One region of the Paenibacillus sp. JGP012 genome, then DNA from elsewhere that is predicted to be linked to it. Evidence: riboswitches for the same ligand, from Rfam matches in the RefSeq annotation. Region 1 holds a riboswitch; each other region holds the start of a gene.
What was found. Region 1 has a riboswitch for cyclic di-AMP ahead of HNR77_RS12880 (3D domain-containing protein). Riboswitches for the same ligand answer to the same signal wherever they lie in the genome.
Positions count from the first base shown of each region.

Region 1 (3,280 bases):
GTCATTTTTGAAAAAGGAGGCCGTCACATATGCGTTTACGCCTCATCATTCTTGTGTTTATTACGTTTATGAGTTTTGGAGCTTTGCAGCTTTCCCCAGCTCATGCTTACATGCCAACAGAAAACACTGAGAAACAGTCACATACCCCTGCATCCACTTCGGATACCGGAGAAGAGCAGCTGACCTTGGGACAACTGCGGCAGAAATATGCGGACACCTTCAAAACAAACGGTCCATCCACCAAGCAGGTTGCGCTTACTTTTGATGATGTTCCCGATCCGCGATTTACCGGTCAGGTGCTGGATGTATTAAAAAAATACAAGGTGCGCGCAACATTTTTTGTTGTAGGCAGCCGGGCCGAGAAACATCCAGATCTGGTGAAACGTATGGTGAAGGAAGGGCATGTTATAGGCAACCACAGCTATAATCATCCCGAATTCAGCAAGTTATCCATGACCGCTTTCCGCAGGCAAATTTTACATACTGGAGACATCATCCAGCGTCTGACCGGATACACGCCGAAAATGATTCGTCCCCCATATGGGGATATTAACGAGGAACAGCTTCGCTGGGCTCGAAAGCAGCGTTACAGCATCGTCAACTGGAATGTTGATTCTCTGGATTGGAAGGGCCTTCCGAAAGAGCAAGTGAAACACAACATTCTTTCTGCGGTCAGACCCGGCTCCATCGTACTGCAGCATGCCGGTGGAGGCACAGGGTCCAATCTGAATGGTACCGTTGAAGCTTTGCCTGAAGTGATCGAGGAACTGCGGAATCGAGGATATGATCTCGTTACTTTGGATGAAATGCTGAAGCTATCTAAGGAAAAGCAGTAAATATAGCTGACTGCAAATAAACAGGGTGTTCCTTGGCGTTAACATGACAACATATCATGATAACACCTGAGAACACCCTGTATCTGTTCGTTATTCAAGTCCGATGCAAGCAGCTATTTTAAAATGTAAAGCTCAACATCCTGAAAACCAAAAGTATTTACAAACTGCTTGCTGCCCGGAATGAAAATATCAATGCGATTGCCTTTAATAGCACTTCCTGCATCGAGTGCCGTAGCTACGAAAGCTTGCTTTGGCAGCCCCGGATGTGAATGACCCGTTACCAGTACTTTTGTGCCAAAAGGAATGACCTTCGGATCTACCGCAATGGTTCCAAGCTCCAGTGGATTGCCGAAATAATCGACAGCACCCCATCCTCCATTTTCAGAAGCATCCGCGGAGTATGCTGTAGCCTTCACATTGATGGTTTTGCTGTAATCAAAGGTTTTACCCCAGGCTTGTACAACTTTATTCTCGGCATTCACATCCAGACTTGCGGCTTTAACCGTATTTTCTTGAGCTTTCATCTGTGCTGGTGCCGCTCCTGCTTTATTTTCCTGCCCTGGAATCGTAATTTTCAAACCACCATAGATGTTATAGGGTGAAATATTTTTATTGGCATTCATTAATTTGTCTGTGGAAACGCCATACTGCTTCGATAACGTAAAGAACGTATCTCCCTCTTTAGCGACATGTACAGATTCTGCGTGAGCGGGAACAGCTTGAATCAATAATACGGATGTCAGTAGTGCAATGGCTGCTTTTGATATGCGTTTGTGGTTAAACATGGTCTTCCTCCTCATTATGCCTGCGAAGTTAGTTGTCGGATTCGGATGGAGGAACCCACCCTATAGGCTGTACTGAACATGCTGATGCATTATGTATTCCTAATTCACCCCTAGCAGTGTGCTGTCCATATGACAGGACAACTGCATTGTTACATCCCCCGCATTTCCTCTCCGGAAATTTCGGCCGCATTCAATATATCACAATTTTGTAACCATGAGCTGTAGTAAATGTTACCATTTTGCGATTCACCAGCCTGATCTAGTCTGCTTTTCATAAGAAATTTACTGTTTTATAGCCCTTCCCACAGTATTTTCATTAGCGTCCAGGTAACAGAAACGTTACATTTCTTGATCGAAAATTTAAAAAAGCGTTACCGACACATCAGGTCGATAACGCTTTGATTCGAATGGAATATAAAAATCAATCAGAGAACTTTTGCAAGAAAATCACGGGTCCGTGGATGCTTGGGAGCGCCAAACACCTCATCAGGTGTACCTTCTTCAACAATAACTCCGCCGTCCATGAACAGGATGCGGTCACCCACCTCACGTGCAAAGCCCATCTCATGTGTAACAATCACCATCGTCATGCCACCTTCGGCCAGTCGTTTCATAACTTCCAGCACCTCTCCGACCATCTCAGGGTCCAGAGCTGATGTAGGCTCATCAAACAGCATTACATGCGGCTGCATGGCCAGTGCTCTTGCAATCGCAATCCGCTGCTTTTGTCCACCAGACAGCTGATTGGGATACACCTCTTTTTTGTCAGCCAAACCGACCGTCTTTAGAAGATCCTCGGCGATTTTGTTGGCCTCCTCCGTCGATTGTTTCTTCACCTTAATCGGGGCAATTGTGATGTTTTGCAGCACCGTTTTATGTGGGAACAGATTAAAATGCTGGAACACCATGCCCATCTTTTCACGAGTTGTGTTGATATTGTGCTTGGGGTCGGTGATCGACACACCCTCGAATTCAATCTGGCCTGAGGTTGGCTGCTCCAGCAGGTTCAGACAACGCAGAAACGTACTTTTCCCTGAACCGGAAGGACCGATTACCACAACAACCTCACCTTTGGCGATGGATACGTCAATTCCCTTCAGTACATCATTTTTTCCATAAGATTTGTGTAATTGTCTAACGTCTATCACTTGCACCCAACTTCCTTTCCAATCGACCCAGCAGCTTGGACAAAATAAATGTCATTACAAAATAAATCGCTGCCGCAATAAGGAATGGATTCATTCCCTGGTACGTAATGTTTTTGACTACACTTGCCTGATACATAATATCCACCATACCGATGACCGAGATAATGGAAGATTCTTTAATGATGGTCACAAACTCGTTACCGATCGCCGGCAACACGGCTTTGAAGGCCTGTGGCAAAATAATATAACGCATCGCAGCGCCTCTGCCCATACCAAGTGAGCGGGCTGCCTCCAATTGACCACGGTCCACGCCTTGAATCCCTGCACGGAAAATCTCCGCAAGATACGCCCCACTGTTAATGGAAAGTGTCATAATACCTGCTTGAAGTGCCGAGAAATTAATGCCAAAAGTCAAGGAAACACCATAATAAATAATCATGAGCTGCACCAGCATTGGCGTACCCCGAATGACTTCAACATAAGCTGTACCGATCCAGCGCAATACTGCCAT
Region 1 is NZ_JACHKG010000008.1:171,609-174,888, reverse strand. It holds gene HNR77_RS12885 (polysaccharide deacetylase family protein) at 30-836, shown strand; gene HNR77_RS12880 (3D domain-containing protein) at 950-1,621, opposite strand; cyclic di-AMP (ydaO/yuaA leader) riboswitch at 1,624-1,817, opposite strand; gene HNR77_RS12875 (amino acid ABC transporter ATP-binding protein) at 2,047-2,769, opposite strand; gene HNR77_RS12870 (ABC transporter substrate-binding protein/permease) at 2,756-3,280, opposite strand, start outside.

Region 2 (3,280 bases), on a different contig from region 1:
TCTAATCTAACCCTAAACTAACCTGACCTGTTCTAACCCGCACTCACCTACTCACTTGGAACTATTCTCATCCGAAGATGCATCTGGCATGAGCAGCGGCAACAGTTCATCCAATGATTTAACCGTCCAGTCTGCACGCTCATGCTCTGACTGCACCGGCTGAAACCTTCCATATCCCTGGAGAATACGAATGGTATGCAAGCCCAGACTGCGAGCCGGAACGATATCATTGTCAATCCGATCTCCAATCATCACCGCTTCCTCCGGGGCACAACCAGCCTGTTTCAGGGCAACCGCATACAATTCCGGGTCGGGCTTGGACACTCCTTCTTCTGCCGAGCAGGCCAGTACATGAACATATTTTCGAAGTCCATAACTCTCCAGCCGCATTTCAGTCCCCGGGCTCTGATTCGCAATAATGCCTATGTGATAGTGCTGCGACAGCTGCTTGAGCACCTTGGCTGCAGAAGGAAATGGCCGCTCCAGCTCTTTGTGGAATTTCAGCTTGTCCTGAATCTGCTTGCGGTGACCTTCATCCTGAATGTATGTCCGCATAGCTACCTTCATAGGCCATTGTTCGTAGTTCTGGTAACATTGCTCAAACAGCTCCCGTACATCCTCAATCTTTACAGGATAGCCGTAAGCATTCGCCTCACGCACAAACTGCCCGATAATATCGTCAACAGGCTCCCATTCATCCACCAGCGTATCCCCTACATCAAAAAACAACCACTTCAACCCGGCAATATCCGGCAAGCCAATTCCTCCTTGTACGCCGCTCAATGAAGATCCCGTGCGCGCATGCTGTATCCATAAAAAAAGAAGACCCACGACAAGCATGAGTCTCCTCAGATTCCGTTAGTCCATACCTGCAATTATAACAGGCACCTTACACAGGATCAATCATAAGCTGCTTGCTTCAGCTTCGAGTTTATTGCAACTATTAAGCAAGAATCCAACTTCTCCATTTAACGAATACACAATTTTGTCCGCACCCATACCTCGATAAATGCCTTTTGGATGACTTTGCTCCGTTATCACACACAGAGACTTGGATGTCCAGGAGCGAACAATCTGCAGGTAACGGCAAGTCAGGTTCAGACTGTTCTCAAAAATAAATACGTTGCCTACGCTCGTCTGCGGCAAAAACCATTTTTGAGCTGCTGCTGTATTCATACGAATCACATGCTCTACTCCGATCCGGCGGAGCTTACGCTCCTCACCCGCACTGTTTGTCAGAACGGCAAAAGGCATTTTTTTGTACATCAGCAGCTTCACAAATTTACGTCCAGCTTCATTCGGAGCGGTTACTAAAATCATCTCTGTATCCATCATTCGTTCCTCCCTTGGCGTGAAAAGACAACAAAAAAGAAGCGTGGGGACCAAGGCCTCCGAAACGCTTCTTAAATAATCCATGGAGAAAACGCCATGGACCAGCGTGCGGTTTGTTGCCTCTCCCTTTAACGCTTACGAGGTTAGCTGACGGATTCGGGCGCGAGAGTCGCCCTATTTCCGGCTGTCACCGGAAAATTCACCCCATGGATGTCTGCTGCTGTAATGCAGCACATCCTGTTGGTTCCCCCGTTTTCCACCCACGATGAATGGAAACTCAGCGATTGAAACATCGTTCGTAAATCTTGCATGTAAGACCGATCGATATCATCGTCTGTTTCGTTTTTCAGGTACAATATAATTAAAATTCAAATTACGCTTTGAATCATACACCCGTGCCATGATCATGTAAAGTCCGGGCAGATCACCGAATCGTCAGAATTCCGGCAATAAGCTTCAATAATAACGCTTACAATGAGCTTATACGCTATCCAACTCTTCCAAGCTGTCTAATTCTCGCCCGCACAAAAATTGTTCAAGCGAATTGCATTCCTTCTATGAATAAAGTCGAGCCGATGAGGATAATAGTGTTCTCTGTAAATTGATTTTGCATTATTTAATTGCATAAAATATAATAAACATATCAATATAATATGCTGGAGGCGATCCCCATGTCAGTCTATGATTACAAAGTAAATACTCTTCGCGGACAAGAGATTGAAATGTCCCAATATCGCGGTAAAGTGTTGTTAATTGTAAATACCGCAAGCCAGTGCGGCCTCACTCCTCAATTCAAGGGCCTGCAGGAGCTGCAGGACCAATTCCAGGATGCTCCTTTCGAGGTCCTTGGATTTCCCAGCAACCAGTTTGCCCAGGAGAAGGGATCCTCTGATGACATCGCTGAGTTCTGTCAGATGAACTATGGCGTAAGCTTCCCTATGTTTGAGAAGATTGACGTTAACGGTGCCAGTGCTCACCCGCTATTCCAGCATATTACGAAGGAAGCGCCAGGTCTGCTCGGCTCCAAGGCCATCAAATGGAACTTCACAAAATTCCTTGTCGATCAGGAAGGGAACGTTGTGAAGCGTTATGCTCCCCAGACTACACCCGATAAAATTGTAGAGGATATTCAGAAATTATTGAAATAAATAACACACATTTCTACACTTTGAAAAAAGCTGCCCCAAACCACAGAGCCTCGGTTCTGCTCGGTTTACAGGGTGGCTTTTTTACGCAGCTAATGAAACTTATCTCCGACTGTTGTCGCCCTTTAGCTGTTATTTATGCAGGATCAAAAGACAAAAAAAGAAGCCTCCCGTACAGGGAAGCTTCCTTCAATAACGCTTCATATGATGCGGTCGAGAGGACTCGAACCTCCACGGGCGTACGCCCACTACCCCCTCAAGATAGCGTGTCTGCCATTCCACCACGACCGCATGTCGTAAATTATCGGCAACAGAATTGATTATACCGGAATGTTATCTAAATGTAAAGCATTTATTTGAATACGCCAAAAATCAGTCATATTTCCCCGAATGTGCGCATATCCTGAATCTGATTCCGAAAAAATGCCAAGGCCGCAGTGGAACCAGAATGAATTTCTTGCAGCATCGTATTTTCAAATATTATTTCTAAAGGAGAATAAGATAATTGTTATATTATATAACATGAAAAATAACAAATAACGAAATTTAAGCTATTTTTCAATGCAAACCATTGACAAAACACGGATAATTATGTGAATATATATATCATATAATTCGGATTTAAGCACATAAGATTTAGAAAAGAGTATTTTATGTAATATAAAATAACACAAAAAAGCACTGGAGGCGAAAGATCGTGAACCGTGGCAATAAGCTGCTAGATTACGTGAAGCTGCTTGATCCTTCTGTTCAGGTTGGAGGGTTCTCCCATTTCTTCGGCATGGATACACATATCAAGGAAG
Region 2 is NZ_JACHKG010000041.1:2,705-5,984, forward strand. It holds gene HNR77_RS27305 (HAD family hydrolase) at 52-783, opposite strand; gene HNR77_RS27310 (hypothetical protein) at 904-1,332, opposite strand; cyclic di-AMP (ydaO/yuaA leader) riboswitch at 1,450-1,625, opposite strand; gene HNR77_RS27315 (glutathione peroxidase) at 2,004-2,480, shown strand; tRNA gene HNR77_RS27320 (tRNA-Leu) at 2,686-2,768, opposite strand; gene HNR77_RS27325 (urease accessory protein UreF) at 3,175-3,280, shown strand, end outside.
Region 2: linked by a shared signal. The riboswitch ahead of HNR77_RS27310 (hypothetical protein) and the one ahead of HNR77_RS12880 (3D domain-containing protein) in region 1 are both predicted to bind cyclic di-AMP.

Region 3 (3,280 bases), on a different contig from region 1:
ACCTATAAGCTTACGTATACCTATCCTGTCAGCTGGGCGATGACTGACCCTTTGTACGACATCGTGCTGGAGAATCGACACATGAACAATTTTTTGAGAGCCGGACTGGACGAGAAAACCAAATCCCGCTGGAGCATGAGCGCTGCGAAATTCATTGAAGTTATATTCGGAGGTCTGTCATGGTGAGGTGGAGAGATGAAAGGTAAAATTCGTGAAGGCTGGTTTCTCGTCCGTCAGCATATGTTCATTGCCGCGCTTCTATTTATCTATCAGCTCATATGGGGTTACTTTATTTACCGGCTGATTCAATCAGCGATGGTTCCTCTCCTGCTGCGTTATCCTACAGAGGATGCGGGGGAACTGAGCACACTTTTGTTCAAAATGGAGAGTCAGTTGAGCCTGTCCGGCCCCGAGGTTCAGCGCTATCTGTGGATTCTGGGCGGTATGCTGCTGCTTCGCATGCTGGTCAGTCCCCTCTTCCAGGCTGGTTTGCTCTATTCCCTGCAGCATTTTAATGCATCAGAAGAACGAATTCCTTTTATCCGTGGCATTAAACAGTTATGGAAACCGATGCTGCTCCTGCACACCGTACGTACGTTGCTGTTATTTCTTCCGGCATACTGGCTCATACCGAAGCTGTATTCCATACTAATGGACAGCTTTCATTCTCTTCATTTACTTCTGCCAGCACTTCCTTATGCAGCGGGGTGGATCATCTATGGCTGGATTGTACATCATACGATGCTCTATATGCAGTTTGGCGCTTCGGCTCCGGAAGGGGAGGGCGGTATTCATGGAACGTTCAAGGGCCTATGGGTTGCTGTACGCCGCACCTTAACGATTATCGGGATTGCACTGATGCTGGGACTCATTCATCTACTCATCTTTGGTGCATTCACATCGGCGTCATGGTTCCTGACCGGTCTTACCGGGCTGATCCTGCAGCAGTCTTATCCACTTGCCCGCAGCCTGCTCAGCTTATGGAAAGTATGTACCCACTTCCGCGTATGGCAGTCCACATTTTCCAAGGATGAACGATAAACCGTTTACAAAATGAAAAATTGTTACCATCTCATGTTAAACTACTCATGCTTTATTTCGTATAAATACGCAAACCTCGACCTTTCCCCGTCAAAGGTCGAGGTTTTTTTTGCTAATTTTACTGCTAAACGTTGCCAAAGCCCCACTCCTCTGGTACAATAAGCGCAGTGAGTTTTTAGTAACAACTTTGTAATCTTTAAATCCTTATTTGTAACAACTTAAAATTAAATCCTTAAAATTAAATTATCGTTCGTTTTTTCAGGTGCATAACTAGCATAGCCAAATTCCTGGCACCTGGGAAGCGGGGGAACCAGTTATGGGTGAATTGATCTTGATACAGAGGGATCATAGGGGACCTTCAACCGAATCCTTAAGCTAACCTCGCAGGCGTTGGAAGGGGTATATCACTTGTTTAAGAAGAAATTGACCGCAGCAGTACTTAGCCTCACATTTGCATTATCACTTGGTGCAGGCAGCGCATTTGCAGATTCTAAGATGGATAAAGTTATTGATTCAGCAATGGGAACTACATACAAAAGCGGAGGCACAACGCTTGACGGTTTTGACTGCTCCGGATTTACACGGTATGTATTCGACAAACTAGGTATTGATTTGGCTCGCCAATCCAGCTCTCAATATGACATGGGTGATTCCGTATCCCGCATGGAGATGAGACCTGGTGATCTGGTATTCTTCAACACAACAGGTAAAGGCGTATCTCACGTAGGTATTTTCGTAGGGAATGGTAAATTTGCACATTCTTCTTCTTCTAAAGGTGTAACCATCAGCTCTTTAAGTGAAAATTACTGGGCTAACCGTTACATTGGCGCTAAACGGATTATGAGCACGGACGCATATGAGTCACTGGCCCTCGAATAGGGACAAGCTGTAATCAACATGATGCTGGAATCATGAACTATACTGGAACGAAATACGAAACAACCAATCGAACCGCCCGGTACATTCTCCACAGGAATGTATCCGGCGGTTTTTTTGTGCTTCCTGATCCTGTGTGGTAGCTGATGCAGCAACTCATGTGCGCTCTTGAACCAACACATTCATTTTATTTCGTCTGTCCGTGCCCTTATGATGTTTTTACCCATCCCGTTATAATATAAACGGAATGAGTCTGACTTTTGTTTCACTTTTTTTTGGTCTGAACGTGAGTCTTGTCAAATGAAGCGCTCTTTTGTAGAGTGAACAGAGAATGAGTAACAACGGAAGGAGTGTGCATTGTTATATGAATGGAACCCCTGTGGCGTTTCATGTCGTACCTATGGAGGAGACACACGCAGAACTTATATGTGGATGGCAATACGATCCGCCTTACAATATTTACAGCTGGCTTCCCTGGGAGCAGATGAAAGCGTTGGAAGTCGAATTTGGAGATGCACAACTTCGTCAGGAGCAGTATGCCATCGTTCTGGATGAACAAGAGCAGGTCTGTGGATTCACGCAATTTTTCCCTCTCCAGGGCGTGACACGTATCGGCCTCGGCATGCATCCTGAGAAGTGCGGTCAAGGTCTAGGGAGCGCTTTTGTCGCTGCAATAGTACAGGAAGCTATACGCCGGAATCCGTCCAATGAGATCGATCTTGAAGTGCTAACCTGGAACAATCGTGCCATCCGTGTTTATCAGAAGAGCGGCTTTGTCATCCATGATACATATGAACGTCAAACACCAAGTGGTCTAAAGCCCTTTCACTGCATGGTATATGAGGGTCCGAGGACGCAAATGAATAACTAAAATCGTTTCAATTTATCTCTCTTTTGTGATTCGTTCAAAAAATTACCACAAAATGCTATGATGTATCGACAGCTTCCGTTATAATGATAGGGATAGTTTGGGTTAGATGATCTTACATTCTGGAGGGGACATAAGGGATGCACAAATGGATCATGAGCGGGGTATTTTTTGCAGCATGTGCTTTAGCTATTGTTTTAATGTTTACGCTTCCAGGTAAAGAGGAAGTGGCTCAAGAAGCCAAGCCCACCATGCCTGAAGTCACTATGGACGCTGGACAGGCCGAGACACTGGTGAAAGCCAACTGTATTTCCTGTCATGGTGACCAGCTTCAAGGTGGCGTAGGCCCGGCTCTTGCAAACATTGGCAGTAAAGACGATGTAGAGAAAATCTATTCTACTATTGTCAAAGGTAAAGGCGGCATGCCTTCCTTCAAAGGCCGACTGCAGGATGAGGAAATTGCCCACATCGCCATGTGGCTCGCAGAGAAGAAAT
Region 3 is NZ_JACHKG010000038.1:27,841-31,120, forward strand. It holds gene HNR77_RS26790 (M1 family metallopeptidase) at 1-186, shown strand, start outside; gene HNR77_RS26795 (hypothetical protein) at 196-1,041, shown strand; cyclic di-AMP (ydaO/yuaA leader) riboswitch at 1,309-1,446, shown strand; gene HNR77_RS26800 (C40 family peptidase) at 1,450-1,920, shown strand; gene HNR77_RS26805 (GNAT family N-acetyltransferase) at 2,282-2,788, shown strand; gene HNR77_RS26810 (c-type cytochrome) at 2,926-3,280, shown strand, end outside.
Region 3: linked by a shared signal. The riboswitch ahead of HNR77_RS26800 (C40 family peptidase) and the one ahead of HNR77_RS12880 (3D domain-containing protein) in region 1 are both predicted to bind cyclic di-AMP.